Regions from separate parts of the Pedobacter sp. SG908 genome, predicted to be linked through region 2. Evidence: riboswitches for the same ligand, from Rfam matches in the RefSeq annotation. Region 2 holds a riboswitch; the other holds the start of a gene.

Region 1 (4,220 bases), 840 kb from region 2:
TAACAGCAGTTAAAGCAGCAATTTAAAGCAATTATTTTGCTTAACTAAAGGGGGTTACGGCCTATAAACCTAAATGGGTTTGTAGGCCGTTTTTTATAGAAAAACAAGTAAGCCTTGGTTTAAAACCTTTTAATATGCTTTATCTCTCGTGCTTTTAGGGGTATTCTATTTATTTGGACATGTCCCAAGCTGCGCAAGGGTCGGGCTATCCGTTTCAATCTTTTGTTATACTTTCGGCTGCGCTTAAGCCAACAACAAAAGGATTTACACTGCTATCCCTAATGCAAAAACCTAGTGCAGATAGAAATTGTTGGCTCTTTAATAATGACATTTCTTTTCTTGAACCCTTCAATTGAGTGAGGATCTGCATTGTTTGATCACAGGACTTTATTTATTTCCTTTATATTTTCTTAATAAAATGATAACAATTAGCGCCTAAAAAACAGCATTTTAGCAATTTATTTTTGCGGTTCAGATATTAAAACCATGAACTGTAAAAAACTATTTGGTGCAATTCTTATTGCGTCGTTGGCAATTGCTGCCTGCAAAAAAGATTCAACTGATGATCCGATTGTAGATCCTCCAATTGAAGCTATCGTTCCTGAAAAAATCGACAGTTTTAAAGAAACTACCTCTATTGATTTAGGTGGAGAATTCGCTTCAGAGATTTCTGCATACGATCCCTTAACGAAAAGATTATTTGTAGTGAGTAATGATGGGGGAACCAAAGTTGATGTAGTAGATATGAGCAAGTATCCAACTGTTACAAAATTGCAAACCTTAACCTTTGCAGTCAACGCTGGTATTAATAGCGTAGCAGTTAGTAACGGTTTATTGGCAATTGCTTTAGATGGAGCTGATAAGCAAGGCAATGGTGATGTTTTCGTGCTTAAAACGTCAGATTTATCAGAAGTTAAAAAAATTACAGTAGGTGCCATGCCAGATATGGTAACTTTTAGTCCAGATGGCAACTACATTTTATCTGCCAACGAAGGTGAACCGAACCTGGCTTATACGGTTGATCCTAAAGGCACTATTTCTATTATTAATATCAAAGATAATTATTCGGTAAAAACGCTTGATTTCTCGGCCTTTGAACCACAAAAAGCTACATTACTGGCTGGTGGTTTCAGGATTTATGGTTATAATGCGAGTTTTGCCCAGGATATTGAGCCAGAATACATTGCGGTAAGCAGCGATTCTAAGAAAGCTTATGTTACCTTACAGGAAAACAACGGCGTTGCTGAAGTTGATATCTTAGCAGGAACCATTACGAAGATTATTCCATTAGGCACAAGAGATATTAGCCTGGCTGAAAATGCTTTCGATGTTAGTGATAAAGATGGTAAAAAAGTTTTGGGTACATGGCCAATAAAAGCTTATTACCTGCCAGATGCAATCTCTTATTTTACTACTAATGGTACGGCCTATCTGGCGCTGGCAAATGAAGGCGATACCCGCCAGGACTATACACCAAAAGAAGCGAAAGAAGAAGTACGCGTAAAAGATCTGATGTTAGATCCGGCTAAGTTTCCTAATGCTGCAACCCTGCAGTTAGATGCGAATTTGGGAAGGCTTACTGTAACCAATACAGCTGGTTTTACTATGGTTGGTACAAACAAAGTGTATCAGGAATTATTTTCAACCGGAGGAAGATCTGTGAGTATTCTTAATGCAAATACGGGAGCTTTGGTAACCAACATCGGTAAAGACCTTGAGCAACACGTAATTGATGCCGGTAAATACGATGATGATCGCTCAGATAATAAAGGCGTAGAAGTAGAAAGTGTAACTGTTGCACAAGTAAACGGACAAACCCTGGCTTTTATTGGTCTGGAACGTGCAGATGCAATCGCCATTTATGATGTGACCAATCCAGCGGCACCAAAATTTGTTCAGTTATGCTCTACAGGCGATGCGCCTGAGGGTTTAATGTTTGTTAAACCAAAAGATAGTCCGAATGGCAGAAGTTTATTAATTGTTTCAAATGAAGGAGATGGTACCGTTCGGTTCTATCAGCCCGATAAAATATAAACGCTATCCCTTATTAATTATTATGTTTTAGCCCCGATGTAAAATCGGGGTTTTTGTTTTTTAGAGTTGTCAATTTTAATAGGCCTTTCGCTGTTAAGGTGCCAACTTTTCGCTTATAATTCATTTCTATAAACGAAGAATAAAAACTAAGCACTATATTGCAAACAAAATAAAACTTTAGGGGTGCCTTCAAATAAGTTGGCTGAGAATATACCCATTTTATAGGTGAAAGATAAAAGGTAAAAGGCGGAAGGTTAAAAACCCTATGCACTATGCCTCAAATCCCATACCCTATAAATGAACCTGATCCGGATCATGCCGGCGTAGGAAATTAGTTTGTCTGCAAAAAATGCGTAAAAATGCATGCTGCATTTGAAGACTCCTGAAGTTGTACAACAAAATGAAGTCTTTAGCAATGAATTATATTAATGTATTAACAATAGCCGGCTCGGATAGTGGCGGTGGTGCAGGCATTCAGGCCGATTTAAAAACCTTTTCTGCCTTGGGCTGTTTTGGTACATCGGTAATTACAGCGGTAACGGCGCAGAATACAATGGGAGTGCGCTCAGTGCACGGCATCCCAGCCGAAATAATTAAAGATCAGTTACAAGCGGTATTGGATGATATAGCGCCAGTAGCCATTAAAATCGGAATGATTAACCTGGCAGAAGTGGTTGGTATAATTGAAACAGAACTTAAGAATTACCTGCCGAAAGTACCTGTTATTTTAGATCCCGTTATGATAGCTACCAGTGGTCATAAATTGATAGCACCTGATACTGTTGAGCAATTAATTAACAAATTGTTTCCATTAGTAAGCTTGGTTACTCCGAATATTGATGAAGCGGTTATCCTTGCCGAACAACCCATTCATAACCTCGATGATATGATTGGTGCGGGTAAGAAAATTATTGAAAAAGGGGCAAAAGCTGTTCTGGTTAAAGGAGGGCATTTAATAGGTCCGGTAATTTATGATGTTTTAATTTGCGGAAGCGATGCTCCCGTTATACTCGAAAGTACTTTTATTGCTTCTAAAAATCTACATGGAACGGGCTGTACACTTTCATCAGCTATAGCCGCAGAAATGGCTAAAGGCAAAACGTTGCTGGCTGCAATTAAAAATGCAAAAAACTACATTAGTCAGGCCTTGCAAGCAGGTAGTGAAGTAAAAACAGGTGAAGGTAATGGACCGCTAAACCACTTTTTTGAACCTTTAAAATTAATTATTCAATGAAGTGGAGCGACGATGCCTGGGAAAGGGTTAAACCCATCTATAACAAAATTTTAACCATGCCTTTTAACCTGGAGCTAAGTGATGGTACTTTGCCAAAGGAAAAATTTATTTTCTACCTGGCACAGGATGCCTATTACTTATTGGAATTTGGAAGAACCTTAAGCACCATTAGTGGCCGTATGCAAGATGCAGATTTGGTGATGGCTTTTGCCGGATTTTCTACAGGTGCCATTTTTGCCGAGCGTAGTCTGCACGAAAGTTATTTTGTAGAATTTGGTTTAGCAAACGAAGTGCAACCTACTCCATCTACACTTTTGTATACCAATTATATTCTTAGCCAGGCTGCGTACGCCAATGTAGAAATAGCAGTAGCAGCCGTTTTGCCATGCTTTTGGATCTATAAGGCAGTTGGCGACCATATTTTTGCACAACAGACCGACAATCAAAATCCCTATAAAAGATGGATCGATATGTATGCAGGCGTTGAATTTGCTACAGCAGTAGAAAAAGCGATTGATATCGCCGATCAACTGGCCGCGCAGGCTAATGCAGCAACTCAACAAAAAATGCTGGCTGTTTTTGAAATGGCAACCCGTTTAGAATGGATGTTTTGGGACAGTGCTTATGAACTCGAAAAATGGAAAATCTAAGATTTTAGCCCCATGAGGTATAAATACTTTAATAAAATGTTAAAAATTTGTGGGTATTTCCAATAGATTTAAAGAACTTTGCAGTTCATTGTATAATTTAAAACATCACTTTGGAAGAAAGCACGCAAGAACAGGAAATTTTAAGTAAACAAGAAGATAAACCTGTATTAGCGCAAAGCTCTCCGAAACAAGTACGATTTGCCATATCTGCCTTTTACTTTATGCAAGGGGTGTGTTTTGCAAGTTGGGCCAGTAGGATTCCGACTTTTAAAGCGTCAATGGGCCTAAACGATGCCGAACTA
Region 2 (4,220 bases):
GGTACTGGATCCATTTTGCACCAGCCTCGCAAGCCAGTTGCGCCTGTTCAATGTGTGAGCGGTGCGGGATATCGTGCGTAATGTAATGAAGTTTCTCTATGTATTTCATGCTTGGTATGGTAGAATTAATGGCTTTAAAATCAGGATGCCAATATAAAACAAAATCGCCATTGGGTGTTTATCTTCCAATGACGATTTACTGTTTTTTAGCTTTAAGCTTTTCTAAAACTTAACGTTCAGGCTTAACAAAAAGTTGGTTCCCGCCTGTGGATAAAAAAAGTTTTCGGTTACCCTGCTTCCACCTGCCTGGTAGCCATAGGTATAACCATTGCTTTCGTATTTCTTATCGAAAATATTGTTTACCAGTAAACCCAGGTTAATATTTTTAACGCCTGCAAATTTAAAATCGTAGCCTAAACGTGCATTGCTTACCCAATAACCGTTAATGGTCCTATCGTTGTTCTGCGTATTATCCAGGTATTGTTTGCTTACATACTTGCTCTGTAAGGCTACAGCAAAACCACTAACAGGTTTGTAAACAAGCTCCCCAAAAAGAACGGCTTTGGGAGAATAAGAAATATCAGTCAATTTGTAGTTGTTTACAACAAATCCGCCATTATCGTAATCTTCATAATATTCGGTAAAGTTCTTGATTTTGTTTCTACTCAACGCAGCATTGGCGTTTAATACAAATTGCTGGTTAATGATATAAGAACCATCTACCTCAATCCCTAAACGATAGCTTCTGTCTACGTTCTGACGATAGTTGGCTCCAACATCATTTATTTGCCCGGTAACTACCAATTGGTTTTTATAGAACATTCCGTAAGCATTGGCACCTAAATTAAATTTATCATTTTTAAATCGATAACCTAACTCTACATCATTCAAACGTTCAGGTTTTGGAGAGATGCCTGCTACCGCAGCATCTGTATAATCATCTCTGTTAGGCTCTTTGTTGGCCACACTAAACGAGGCATATACATTGCTCTGTGGATTGATAAAATATGTTGCCCCAAATTTCGGGTTAAAGAAATTTAAGGTTTCGTTAATGGCCAAAGTGTTCAGTTTATTTTCCGTTCCGGCAACATCGAAATACACCCTGCGATATTGCAGGTCGGCAAATAAACTTAACGATTCAACAGGGCTGTAGTTTACTTTACCATAAACGTTAAAATCGGTTTTAAAACCATCATTATCATAATAATGTCTGTCTATATTTCCGTTTGATGCATATTGCGCCCAGATCACCTGCCCAAAGTGTGCGCCTTTATATTCGTTATATGCACCGCCCAAAGTAAAGTTTAAATTCTTCTGCGGCACATAATTAAAGGCATAAGTAACACCATAGAAATCGTTATCCAACCAGCGCCGGCGGATCAGATCTGTTTCGGTAACCGGAGTTCCGCCTGGAATAACAACCGGATTTAAACCATAATTTTTCAGTTTATCCTGCACCCGGTATTCTTCATAATAACCTTGGCCTTGGGTATAATGTAAGGCGCCATTAAAAGAAAACTGATCAGAAAACTGCCTGGCATAAATTAACTGGTAATGGTTCTGCGTATAGTTATCTGTTTGGTTATTGTATAAGAAACTGTTATAAGTTCTGCCTGAATTTAAAAGGTTTGCAGCATCTTCTGCACCCAATCCATTTCTGGCGATATAGGCATTCATTCCGGCTACGTCATTTTCCAGGCGCGATTGCGGAATACCGTTCCATGATTGATAGGTTTTCTCATTTCCCGAAAAAACGTTTACACGCAACAGGTCTTTATCTCCGTGGTAGGCACCAGATAAGAAATATGATTTAAGCAAGGATGAACCGCGGTCTACATAACCATCCGAACTGATTCTTGATAAGCGGCCGTCAAAACTAAAGCGATTGTTAATCAAACCTGTTCCAACCTTTATCGTGTTTTTCCAGGTATTGAAACTTCCGTAAGTGCTGTTTATTTCGGCATAAGGTTCCATTTCGCTGGCAGTTGTCTGAATATTTAAACTCGCACCAAATGCACCTGCACCATTGGTTGAAGTACCTACACCGCGCTGAATCTGCACGTTATCTACCGATGAAGCAAAATCGGGCATGTTTACATAAAACGTACCTGAACTTTCGCTGTCGTTTATCGGAATACCATTAACCGTTACATTGATCCTGCTATTGTCGCTACCACGGATACGGATGCCTGTGTAACCTACGCCAGCACCAGCATCAGAATTAACCACAACTCCCGGTGTGTTTTGAAGGATGAAAGGCAGATCCTGTCCGAAGTTATTCTGCTGGATTTCCTCCTTGCCAATATTCTTGTAGGTAGTGGCCGATTTTTCTGTTGCCCGTGTTGCACGAACAATTACCTCCTCAGCTAAGAAATTTTGTGGTGAGAGGCTAAAATCTAACGCGGTATTCTGTTTAAGCTCTACAGTCTTTTCGATTGTTTTATAGCCTACATAACTCACTACAATAGTGTATTTTCCATTAACGAGGTTTGTGATACTATAATTTCCTGAAGCATCGCTTACAACTGCTGTTTTTTGATTTCTTAATTTAACCGTAGCACCAGGAAGAGGTTGCTGATTTTGATCTGTTACCTTACCTGTAACAGAAATTTGTGCCGATACAAAGAAGGGCAACATTGCAACAAGTGCTGCAAAAAGTAAATTTTTCAATTTTATTGTTTTTAGTTAAACTCATCGGAAAAGGGGCATTGCCGATTTTCAGTTAAACTTCCATAACTCCAATCCCTACGCCGGCATTACCCGGATCAGGTGCATGGTCTTTAAATTCCAATGATCAAAATTCAATTTTCAGACGTTTGGAAATTGAGTATTTTGATTTGATTATTCAAAGCCAATGGGTATGATCTCAGCCTGTTTTTGTGTTATTTAAACAAGGCACCCCTAATGATGGTGCAAATGTAGAAAATTTTAAGCAATTCGAGTGTTTTTTGATACTTTCTGGGTTAAATCTCTAAAAACTGATTGCGCAAATGGTGAATTTTGTACCTTTTAGGTTTAGAAAACGAAGGTTCTGTGCCCTGAAGCAAACCGCTGTACCTAAACCCGACAGCAGCGGACACGGAGTGCAACGAAGTAAAGCGGATGGCAGGGCTACAGCACCTATGAAATACTAACCTTTCATTTCCTAAAAAGAAAAACATTTTATTATTAGTTGGAAATGAGCGGTTCTATGCTTTTGGCTTTTTCAGCCCCGCTTTCTGGTACGAGTTCCGATGAAGGATCGGAAGCGCTTCCCGACAATCGGGTTTATTTGACAAAATTTGGCGCCCTGAAGCAAACCGCTGTTAATTAAACCCGCCGGTTGCCAAAAGCTACTAACAATCGTCTCCAAACCAAAAAAACTTAATTTAATGAAAGAATGCCACTTTTCCTTATTCCTGAATTACAGGGTCAAAAAATCATCAATAGCCTTAATTGCATTCGCTACCCTTTCATCGCCCAAACCGCCAATTACTTTGTAATTCGCATTTAAGGTGCGGAGTTCTTTATGCCAAACCTCCATAAAATACTCTCGTTTCTCCGGAAAATCGCGCAGCGGATCGTCCTGCCATGGTAAATCGATATCCATCAACAAGTACAGATCGTACGGCCGTTTCGGCAAGGCATCTAACACAATCTCTGGTGTTTCGCCAAGCACTTCATCGCTCCATATCTTTACGGTAATAAAAGTGGTATCGCAAATAATAAAATCGCTTCCGGTGGTTACTAAAACTGCATCCTCTAAAGCGACCTGACCATAGTACATATTCACTTCATCTTGTAGGGTATAATCGGCAACCAGGTTTTCGCAATAGTAACGGGCATACTCTGGCACCCACGAAACTTTATAGTATTTTGCCAGCAATTGAGATATAGTAGATTTTCCCGTACTTTCCGGACCAACAATAGCAATCTTTTTAATATTTTTATTCACGATACGTTTTCTTGAATACTGTCAAATGTAAAAGAAAAAGCCTTAAAAGAAAAAATCCGGTTGAGGAGGGCTCCTCTAACCGGATAATAAACCAAACAAACTATTTATGAAGAAATCCTCATGGCGGGTAACTAATCCGCGGAGGAAGCTTTAGATCATTGTCTAAAGTATATACAAAACGCATATATGTTCTGCTTATTACAACATTATTGCCAATATTTCGATCATCACAACTTCGTGACTTAATTCTGACTCACAGCACCACTTTTACGAAATTCTTTTAACA

What was found. A riboswitch is a leader RNA that binds a small molecule or an ion and turns the genes downstream of it on or off. The one in region 2 is predicted to bind thiamine pyrophosphate.
Region 1: linked by a shared signal. The riboswitch ahead of thiD (bifunctional hydroxymethylpyrimidine kinase/phosphomethylpyrimidine kinase) and the one ahead of FHT21_RS15835 (TonB-dependent receptor) in region 2 are both predicted to bind thiamine pyrophosphate.

Annotation. Positions count from the first base shown of each region.
Region 1 is NZ_JAAOYY010000002.1:1,037,230-1,041,449, forward strand. Features, by position in the region: gene FHT21_RS19520 (M57 family metalloprotease) at 1-26, shown strand, start outside; gene FHT21_RS19525 (choice-of-anchor I family protein) at 487-2,034, shown strand; TPP riboswitch at 2,204-2,382, shown strand; gene thiD (bifunctional hydroxymethylpyrimidine kinase/phosphomethylpyrimidine kinase) at 2,450-3,268, shown strand; gene FHT21_RS19535 (TenA family protein) at 3,265-3,918, shown strand; gene FHT21_RS19540 (MFS transporter) at 4,029-4,220, shown strand, end outside.
Region 2 is NZ_JAAOYY010000002.1:195,706-199,925, forward strand. Features, by position in the region: gene FHT21_RS15830 (thiamine phosphate synthase) at 1-109, opposite strand, end outside; gene FHT21_RS15835 (TonB-dependent receptor) at 223-2,670, opposite strand; TPP riboswitch at 2,725-2,912, opposite strand; gene FHT21_RS15840 (ATP-binding protein) at 3,404-3,934, opposite strand.